One region of the Paenibacillus sp. 8b26 genome, then DNA from elsewhere that is predicted to be linked to it. Evidence: riboswitches for the same ligand, from Rfam matches in the RefSeq annotation. Region 1 holds a riboswitch; each other region holds the start of a gene.
The links. A riboswitch is a leader RNA that binds a small molecule or an ion and turns the genes downstream of it on or off. The one in region 1 is predicted to bind glycine.
Positions count from the first base shown of each region.

Region 2: another riboswitch for glycine. It lies ahead of sdaAB (L-serine ammonia-lyase, iron-sulfur-dependent subunit beta); the one in region 1 lies ahead of ACQ4MX_RS21700 (alanine/glycine:cation symporter family protein).
Region 3: another riboswitch for glycine. It lies ahead of gcvT (glycine cleavage system aminomethyltransferase GcvT); the one in region 1 lies ahead of ACQ4MX_RS21700 (alanine/glycine:cation symporter family protein).

Region 1 covers NZ_CP192445.1:4,652,539-4,655,797, forward strand. The annotation lists gene ACQ4MX_RS21695 (glycoside hydrolase family 1 protein) at 1-842, shown strand, start outside; glycine riboswitch at 1,034-1,110, shown strand; glycine riboswitch at 1,128-1,222, shown strand; gene ACQ4MX_RS21700 (alanine/glycine:cation symporter family protein) at 1,381-2,799, shown strand; gene ACQ4MX_RS21705 (radical SAM protein) at 3,006-3,259, opposite strand, start outside.
Region 2 covers NZ_CP192445.1:2,775,160-2,778,418, forward strand. The annotation lists gene ACQ4MX_RS12750 (DUF6359 domain-containing protein) at 1-991, opposite strand, end outside; glycine riboswitch at 1,205-1,318, shown strand; gene sdaAB (L-serine ammonia-lyase, iron-sulfur-dependent subunit beta) at 1,528-2,217, shown strand; gene sdaAA (L-serine ammonia-lyase, iron-sulfur-dependent, subunit alpha) at 2,207-3,106, shown strand.
Region 3 covers NZ_CP192445.1:4,836,398-4,839,656, reverse strand. The annotation lists gene ACQ4MX_RS22545 (PTS mannitol transporter subunit IICB) at 1-452, opposite strand, end outside; gene gcvH (glycine cleavage system protein GcvH) at 846-1,241, opposite strand; glycine riboswitch at 1,542-1,733, shown strand; glycine riboswitch at 1,734-1,830, shown strand; gene gcvT (glycine cleavage system aminomethyltransferase GcvT) at 1,911-3,011, shown strand; gene gcvPA (aminomethyl-transferring glycine dehydrogenase subunit GcvPA) at 3,142-3,259, shown strand, end outside.

The DNA of each region.
Region 1 (3,259 bases):
TGGTCATTGACCGTGTAGATAATAAGCAACAAGCGATCTATCAAGCCCTGCATCACCAGTTTGTGGCGAGCGCATTGGCGACAAAACGAGGCCATGAGATTATTCCTGGTTCTCAAATTGGCTGTATGCTGGCTCGTATGGAAAGCTATGCACATACGTGTAACCCGGAAGACGTGCTGAAAAGTCAGCATGAAAACCAGATGAATCTGTTCTTTACGGATGTACATGCCCGTGGGGAATATTCAAATTATATGAACCGTTATTTTGAAGAAAATAATATTGTCTTGCACACAGAACCCGGCGATGCCGAAATTCTGAAAAACAACACGGTCGATTACATCTCATTCAGCTATTACATGACCTTGACCGTCTCTGCAGGACCGGAAGGCGAGAAGGCAGCGGGGAACCTGATTGGCGGCGTGAAAAATCCGTATTTACAATCCTCTGACTGGGGCTGGCAGATTGATCCGATCGGCCTGCGTGTTACGCTGAACACATTATATGACCGTTATCAAAAGCCGCTGTTCATCGTGGAAAACGGCTTGGGTGCATATGACAAGGTGGAAGAAGACGGCTTCATTCACGACACGTATCGCATTGATTATTTGCGCCAGCATATCGCTCAAATGAAGGAAGCGATTGCGGACGGTGTGGATCTGATCGGTTACACTAGCTGGGGACCTATCGACCTCGTGAGTATGTCCACTTCCGAAATGTCCAAGCGTTACGGATTTATTTATGTTGATCTGGACGATGACGGTAACGGAACACTGAAGCGCTCCAAGAAGGATTCTTTTGACTGGTACAAAAATGTAATTGCCACCAACGGCGAAGAACTGTAATTCAAGCTAACTGAATATAACCCAATATGGCCTGGGGGCGGGGGCGACAGAGAACATCATGAGGATGAATCTGGCTGCGCCCGCCTTTATTTTATAGGCTCATCTTAAGATAACCAAACGACTTCACAAATTTTTCACTTGTAAAAAGCTGAAAGTTTTCTGTATAATAAAAAACAATTTCATATGTCTGGTTGATGTTTGCGGGAGATGGAACGTAAGTTCCGACCGAAGGGGCAAAACTCTCAGGTGCTTGGGCTGATTACAGCAACAAGCGGGACCGTAAACGGACAGAACTCTGGAGAGACCCTTAATTGGGCGCCGAAGGTGCACCGCAGATATCATCTGCTTAAACTCTCAGGCAAAAGGACAGAGACGCGAATAACCTGTGACAGGGGATGCCCTAGGCTTTTTTATGAGCTGTAGTGGCTGAATCCTGCACAAGACGGTTGTATTTTTTCGTGCCTTTAACCTCTCCAGGAGTCGAATCAGCGGATTTGACTCTTTTTTGTTTTTTAATATGCTGGAGGAGCGGGTTGAAATGAATTTGGTACATGTGTTAGAAACGATTAGCAGTTGGATATGGGGGGCTCCTCTGATCATTCTCGTCATGGGAACAGGTCTGTGGCTGACCATACGTTTGAAAATGTTGCAGGTTTTCCGCCTGCCTCTGGCGATCAAACTGATTGGCAAGGCCCCAAATGAAGGTAGCGGGGATGTCAGCAGCTTTGCGGCCCTGAGTACGGCGCTGGCGGCTACAGTAGGTACAGGAAGTATTGTCGGCGTCGCGACAGCGATAAAACTGGGCGGACCGGGTGCCTTGTTCTGGATGGTTGTTGCAGCCTTTTTCGGGATGGCGACGAAATATGCGGAAGGTGTGCTTGCGGTAAAATACCGGGTGAAGGATCGGAATGGACAATTTTCCGGCGGCCCGATGTATTATATTGAAAAAGGGCTTGGACGCCGCTTTAAACCGCTGGCGATGCTATTCGCCTTTTCCGGGATGCTGGTGGCGCTGTTCGGGATTGGAACGTTTCCGCAGGTCAAAGCGATTGTATCCTCGACCGAAAACAGCTTTGGTGTTCCGCCGATTGTAACGGCAGTGATCATTGCTACTCTTACGGGACTCGTTACCATTGGAGGACTCAAGAGCATTGCCAAGGTATCGACCAAAGTGGTCCCTTTCAAAACAGGCTTGTACGTACTGATCTGTATGATCGTATTGATTCGGTTCGCCGATCAGATTCCTGCCGCACTCGCGCTTGTGCTGCATTCGGCATTTTCCACGACGTCTGCGACGGGTGGATTTGCCGGGGCTACGATTATGCTGGCGATGCGCAGCGGGGTAGCCAGAGGGATTTTTGCCAATGAGGCCGGATTGGGAAGCGCACCGATTGCAGCCGCAGCTGCCAAAACCAAATGGCCTGCGGAGCAGGGGTTGATTTCCATGACAGGTGTCTTTATAGATACGATGATTATTTGTGTGATGACCGGGTTGACGCTGCTGGTTAGCGGCGTATGGAGCGGTCCTACCGATGCGGGCTTGATGACGCAGCAAGCTTTCTCCAGCGCATTCCCGCTTGGTGCGGAACTGCTCACAATCATTCTGATTATGTTCGCGTTCACCACGATGCTTGGCTGGAACTACTACGGAGAACGCTGTGTTGAATATTTGCTGGGTGTCAAATGGATTAAACCGTACCGTTATCTGTTCATTGCGCTGGTTGCCGGAGGCGCGTTTATTAAGCTGGATGCGATCTGGTTACTGGCAGATATCTTTAACGCCATGATGGCCTTCCCGAACTTGATTGCACTGCTTGGCTTGTCGGGAATTGTAGTTGCAGAAACCCGTACCTATATGGATTCCCTGTATCCCAACAAGAAAAAGGGAATACTCGCAGGTGCCAGTGCAGGAGCAGCCATAGACATAGAAGAAAAAGGACAAACAGTCAGCTCGTAAAGAAACAAAGAAAAGGGAGTGTCCCTCAGCCATTACAGCTGGGAGGCACTCCCTTTTTGCGTTATAGAGCAGGATGAAGCTCGGGCGCTCTATAGATATGTGTACTTAGCTTACTTTAGGATTAGCTTAAATTGCCGGGTACAGATTTGGACAGACGGCCAGTTGTAATCGCTGTAGGTCGTACAGCAGGACGAATAATCTTCATGTTATTTCACCTCCTCCGATTGGGATTGCAGCCACACCGTACGCAAGGTTCGCTTGATCTGCCGTTTTTCGTAGGAGCAAGGGCGGTTCCCCGTGCGCATCCGGTACAGGGGACAATGATTCCCCTGACAGGCAGGTCGGAAAAAGCAGGCTTGGCACTTTGCGTCCGTTTCTTCACCTGAAGTGGTCCACAGTGCCATTTTATCGAGATCCAGCTCCATACTCCCATCTCCGTGAATCTGGCCCAACTGATTGT
Region 2 (3,259 bases), 1.9 Mb from region 1:
AGTTCGTCGCCAGCCAGTCGGAACTGGTTAATCCCTGCATAGCTGGTGATGCAGCTTCTTCTGTAGTCATCCCTTTGGCCGGATTGGAATAGGCTCCACGGCGGTAGCCGTTCATAACCTCAGAGGAATCCCAACGGTTTTTGTTCCGGTCAGCGTTATAGTGGTCAGAAATGAAGAAAATACTGCCTCCATTCTTCACATATTGCACCAGAGCAGCTTGCTCGGATGCCTTAAAGGCAACATTGGCTTCACCAATGATGAACACATCATATGGACGTAGCTTGTCGTACGTTATAGCCTGCTCGCCATAGGTAAAAGGAATGGAACGGTCCAACGGGTCCACGGTGAAACCAGCATTACGCAGTCCGCCCGCAAAATCGGAAAAGGCTCCATCAATAACCCAATCTGCTGCTCCGGCTGTCTGTGCGTGCGTATTATCGAACAGCACTTTTTTGCCTTTTCCATCCGGTAATGTCGTACCGGGTTGACCCGGGGTACCAGGATCAGGTTCGCCCGGATCACCAGGATTTCCAGGCTCGCTTCCGCTTACTAGCTCCACAGCGCTTGGGCTTTTCACGCCGCCAAAATTGTTATAGGCACCGAGCGCACCCGTCACGCGAATTTTACTGCCGATCAGCTCAGGATGGCCTGACAGCCCAAATGCTCCTCTATACGCGGATGTCAGTTGTACATTTAACAGATTAGACGTATTACGTTCACTCGCCTGATCCGCAATCAGTACGTTAAAATCGTTTGCAAACGGGGCAGAGAAATTAGCCGTTTTCGATCCGGTAGCATGTCCGACGACGTAGCCTTCTACCGTCACCGTACCTCCGCTGCTTTGACGCTGAAGCGCTTCCGCTACCGTCAACGAGCCCTCTGCCTTGACCTGGCCGAATGGAACGAAGAGTCCTACCAGCAGTGATACGATTGCCGCCAGATGCAGCATTCCTTTTAAGCGTGAACCTGTGAACCGGAAACCTTTTACCATACGTAAATGTCCCTCCCATTATTCCATAAATTAGCTTGTCCTCTATCAGATTAGCTATCAACCTTCTAATTCCTTCCTGTTTTCATCCATAATTATGTAAAATTTAATCTTTTTTATTGAGAAGGTACCTGATTCTGTAAAATCCCAACCTGTGATTGACACCGGGCATGGCATACATTACGCTTAGGAGGAAATGTTGAACGGTATACGCGAATGAAGATGACGGGAGAGTCTGTCCGGGAAGCACATCCCGGCGGCACCGAAGGAGCAAGACGCCAGCACCCGGCTGGCGGATAATCTCTCAGGTCCATGAATCGCCATCTGACGCAACTCTGGAGAGAGCGCAAGCCACCCAAGGGGTAAGGCGGTATACACCCGCACGAAACTCTCAGGTAACGAGGACAGAGATAAGGGAAATTTCCTTATCCTGTCCTTTTTTGTGCTTACATGCTGCGTCAGCATTAGAAACCGTCGCACCCGCGCAAGGCGCGGCAGCACCATATACTATGGTATTCAAACATACAGGGGGCCACACCATGCGTTTCAAAGATGTATTTTCCATTATTGGTCCGGCTATGACCGGACCCTCCAGCTCGCATACCGCAGGCGCAGTGCGGCTCGCACGTGTTGCCCGGCACTGGCTCGGTGCGCAACCTGACCGGGCCCGCCTGACGCTGTACGGCTCATTTGCCGATACGTACAAGGGACACGGCACAGACCTGGCACTCATCGCCGGATTGCTGAATTACGATACAGACGACCACCGGATTCCGGATGCGGAGCAATGTGCAGAGCAAGCCGGGATGGAAGTAGAGTTCGCTGTCAGCGGACTGCCCGCCCCCCATCCGAACACGGTCCGCTTCGAGCTATGGAAAGGTGAAGACCAGCGCACGCTGCTAGGCTCCTCCATCGGCGGCGGAAACATTCATGTCCAGCAGCTTAACGAGTTCCGGGTTAATCTGACCGGAGAGCTGCCTACGCTGGTGCTTCTTCACTCGGATAAGCCCGGAACATTGGGCGCGGTGACTTCGGCGCTGGGTGCAGCTGACATTAACATTGCCTACATGCATGTGGATCGCAAAGGCCGGGATGGCGAAGCACTCACTGCTATCGAAACCGATAGCCCCGCTCCGGCTGAATTAGTTGCCGAGCTGCGGGCTTTGCCTCATATGTATGAAATCAAAATGATTAATTTGAAAAAAGGAGCTGAATCCGATGCGGTTTAGCCATCTGCATGAATTAGGTGCCTTGTGCGCCGAGGAATCCACTACGATTGGTCGCCTGATGATCAAGGAACAGGTACAAGAGACGAACACACCGGAGGAAGAAATCTTCCGACAAATGGCTGATTATTATGAAGTCATGAAGGAAGCCGTTCATCGCGGGCAAACACAGGACACGGTATCCCGCAGCGGATTGACGGGCGGCGACGGCAAACGCTTGGCGGAATATTTGCGTGCTGGAGAAACCTGCTCTGGCGATGCCTCGGCACTCGCCATGGCGTATGCCCTCTCCGTGTCGGAGGTCAATGCGTCTATGGGGCGCATTGTCGCTACGCCCACCGCAGGCTCATGCGGGGTCATCCCCGGCGTGTTCATCAGCGCGCAGGAGCGATTCGGCTGGGATGACGAGCATATGGTGCGCGGACTGTTCGCCGCTGGAGCGATTGGCTACGTGATCGCCAACAATTCCTTCATCTCCGGTGCGGAGGGAGGCTGTCAGGCCGAGATTGGCTCAGCCATCGGGATGGCCGCAGGGGCCATGGTCGAGCTGCGTGGCGGTACGCCAGAGCAGGCCATCCATGCAGTAGGCCTCGCGCTCAAGAACACGCTCGGCCTGATTTGCGACCCCGTCGCCGGACTCGTGGAGATTCCGTGCATCGTGCGCAACGGGCTGGGAGCCGTGACCGCGCTTGCCGCCGCGGATATGGCTCTGGCGGGTGTGCGCAGCGCCATCCCGTCTGACGAAGTCATCGACGTGATGCTCGAAGTCGGCAGCGCGATGCCGTCCAAGCACCGCGAGACCGCCAAAGGCGGCCTGGCCCAAACGCCGACCGGCAAGCGTCTGACGGAGTCGCTTACGCGCAACATTCCAGCCAAGAAGGATAAGTCGTAGCTTCTAAGCGGTAACCCTCCTCCCGCATGTAAATCGGGAGACACTTCCATTTTATCAAAGAACGGTTTTTTTATGATTTTAGAAGGATTGTAGAAGCTTTTCTCACTGGTCACAATAGCGATTGGAACAACGGTCCGTTCGCGAAGCGTCCAT
Region 3 (3,259 bases), 180 kb from region 1:
AAAATCGCCCCGATAATCCCTGCCGAGAAGTTATTGACCAGCATTTCAAAGCCTGATTTAACTTTGCCGTCAATCGCTTTGTCGAATTTCTTCAATATCCATGCAGCCAGCGGACCAGCTATCATCGCGCCGAGAAACATCGGAATGTCCGCCCCGACAATGACACCCATCGTCATAATGGCCCCGATCACACCTCCGCGCTGTCCGTGAATCATTGTGCCACCTGTATAACCGATTAGCAGCGGCAGCAAATAATTTTTCATCGGATCAACCAGTTGTGCAAACCCCTCATTTGGGAACCATCCGGTCGGAATAAAAAGTGCCGTGATCAATCCCCATGCGATAAAGGCCCCCATATTGGGCATAACCATACCACTGAGAAAACGGCCAAAACGCTGTACGGCAACGCGCGCTCCTCCGTTTGAACTGGACTTTGTGTCCACTGTGCTCATATTCATATCCTCCTTATAGGTAAAAAGCATCACTACCTTTTCTTAAAATTCATACTAAATGACAACGCTATCTTCTTCAACGAAATGAAAACGTACTTTCGTCATGAACGTTGATGACAACATTTAAATTTAAGATAAACAGGCGCGAAATCATTCTGCATAATTCCTCTTAATATGGCCTGTAACACGAGTATTTAGTCGAAAAACCATCCTGTCATCGGTACAATTTATGTATGAGGTCTATCCTCTAAACAAGAGAAAAACACGTAATTACGCTTGCAAAAAAAGACAGCAAAAATAGCCGCTATGCCAATTCATCGCGACTATTTTTATACAAAATCGAGCGGACAAACGCCGCCCTTATTCAATTATCCAATCTACATTGCCCCATTATTACTCATTGGCAGTCAACTGCTCGTACTGATCCGCAGACAGCAGCTTGCTTAATGCCCCCTCCAGATCTTCCCCAATCTTCACTTCGATCATCCAGCCTTTTTCGTAAGGAGATTCGTTGACCAGCTCAGGCGTACCTTCCAGCGCTTCATTCACCTTCAACACCGTTCCCGTTACTGGAGCGAACAGGTCGGATACTGTCTTTACCGATTCAATAGTACCAATCTCCGCCCCCTGCTCAATCGTTGCTCCCTCCCCAGGCAGCTCCACAAAAACGATATCGCCCAGTTGATGCTGTGCAAAGTCCGTAATACCGATTCGTACCGTTCCATCCTCTGTGCGCTGAACCCATTCATGTTCTTCCGTGTACCACAATTGCTGCTTCACTTCACTCATCCTGCTCCGCCTCGCTTTCATATGGATTACATCGTTTTGCCTACCCGTCTATGACAGGTTAAGATTATGACAACTAGAACTATCATGTCAATAATACTAACAAAAATATTTCACATTACTCCATATATCTTTCTAACTAAAAATACGACAGATTATAACAAACGCTTACATATCCTTATTTATGAATAAAATGTTTTTAATAATGTTTTTCATGACATTTTTGTTGACATTTCGAATAAATTTGCGTATTAATGGGTTATAACAAGTGCTTTTGGAAACACCTAATAATTGTAAACGCGGATGAACGTGGAGGGAGAGACTGTCAACACTCGCATCACTGTTGCCACCTGTAAAACAAGGCAGCAAGCGAGTCGGATCAAGCTGTAACCAACCGGCAGGGCCGGATGACGTATAGCTGATCCAGAGGCAGCGCCGAAGGAGTAAACCTGCACCGCAGGTGAATCTCTCAGGCAAAAGGACCTCTGCCGGACGCATCTCTGGAGAGCATTCGCCATACAGGCGGATCACCCAAGGGGAAACCCGGTACACACCGGGGTAACTCTCAGGTATCAAGGACAGAGCTGAAAAAAAGTGTGTGGACTGCCGTCCATACGTTTTTTTCGGCCTGTCTTTTTTGTTTAGCCGATCATACCGGATAGGAGTGGAAAAATGACTAACTTGCGAAAAACGCCGCTGCATTCATCCTACAGCACGCTGTCGGGGGTTCGTTGCATTGATTTTGGCGGCTGGGAGCTGCCTGTACAGTTCAGTGGCATTCAAAAGGAACATGAGGCCGTCCGGCAACATGCAGGATTATTCGATGTATCGCATATGGGTGAATTCTTGGTCGAGGGCCAGGAAGCCGAAACATTTCTGCAACAGGTGACGACGAACGATGTCAGCCAATTGGAGCCGGGCCAGGCCCAATATTCGCTCCTGTGTTACCCGGATGGAGGTGTAGTAGACGACCTCCTTGTCTACTATAAAGGGCCGGAGCGTTACATGCTCGTTGTGAATGCCTCCAACATCGATAAGGATTGGGATTGGCTGCTTCGCCATGCGCCTGCATCCGTTCATCTGGAAAACGTATCAGATGCGGTGGCACTGCTGGCGTTGCAAGGGCCTGAAGCTGCACGTATTGCCGCCGCCGTGACAGACACGGACATTACAAAGCTGGCCTCCTTCCGATTCAGCGAGGATGTGCAATTGTTCGGAGCAAAAGCGCTCGTCTCCCGCACCGGATACACAGGGGAAGACGGCTTTGAATTTTATGTGCCTGCTGCGAATGCACCGGCAGTGTGGGACGGATTGCTTCGCATCGGTGAGCCGTATGGTCTGGTTCCCGCCGGACTTGGAGCCCGGGATACACTGCGTTTCGAGGCGCGGCTGCCGCTGTACGGACAGGAGCTGTCCGCCACGATTTCACCGCTGGAAGCTGGTTTAGGCTTCTTCGTCAAGCTGAATAAGGGAGATTTTATCGGCAAAGCAGCTCTGCAACGCCAGAAAGAACAAGGTATTCCGCGCAAGCTGATCGGGCTGGAAATGCTTGACCGTGGCATACCGCGTGCCCATTACCCCGTGTTCGCGGAAGGGCAGCAAATTGGCGAGGTCACAACTGGAACCCAGTCGCCCACCTTAAAACGTAATCTGGGTTTGGCTCTGGTGGACAGTCGTTTTAGTTCCCTATCCACGCCGCTGGAGGTCGAGATTCGTGGCAAGCGCCTGCGCGCCGAGGTGGTAGCCTCACCCTTTTATAAACGTCCACGCTGATTTAAACGCTCGTCTTACTATAACTATCGTGATCCGTTACTAACCGCTGCCCAGTTGGCACTCGTTTATTAATCATTTGTTAATCGTTTTACGTTTTTACGATCTTGTTGGTTGAAAGGAGCCAGACCCAATGAAACAGCATCGTTATCTTCCCATGACCGAGCAAGATCAAGCTGAAATGCTGCGCGTGGTCGGCGCATCGTCCATCGACGATTTATTCAGCGATATTCCTGAGGCGATCCGGTATA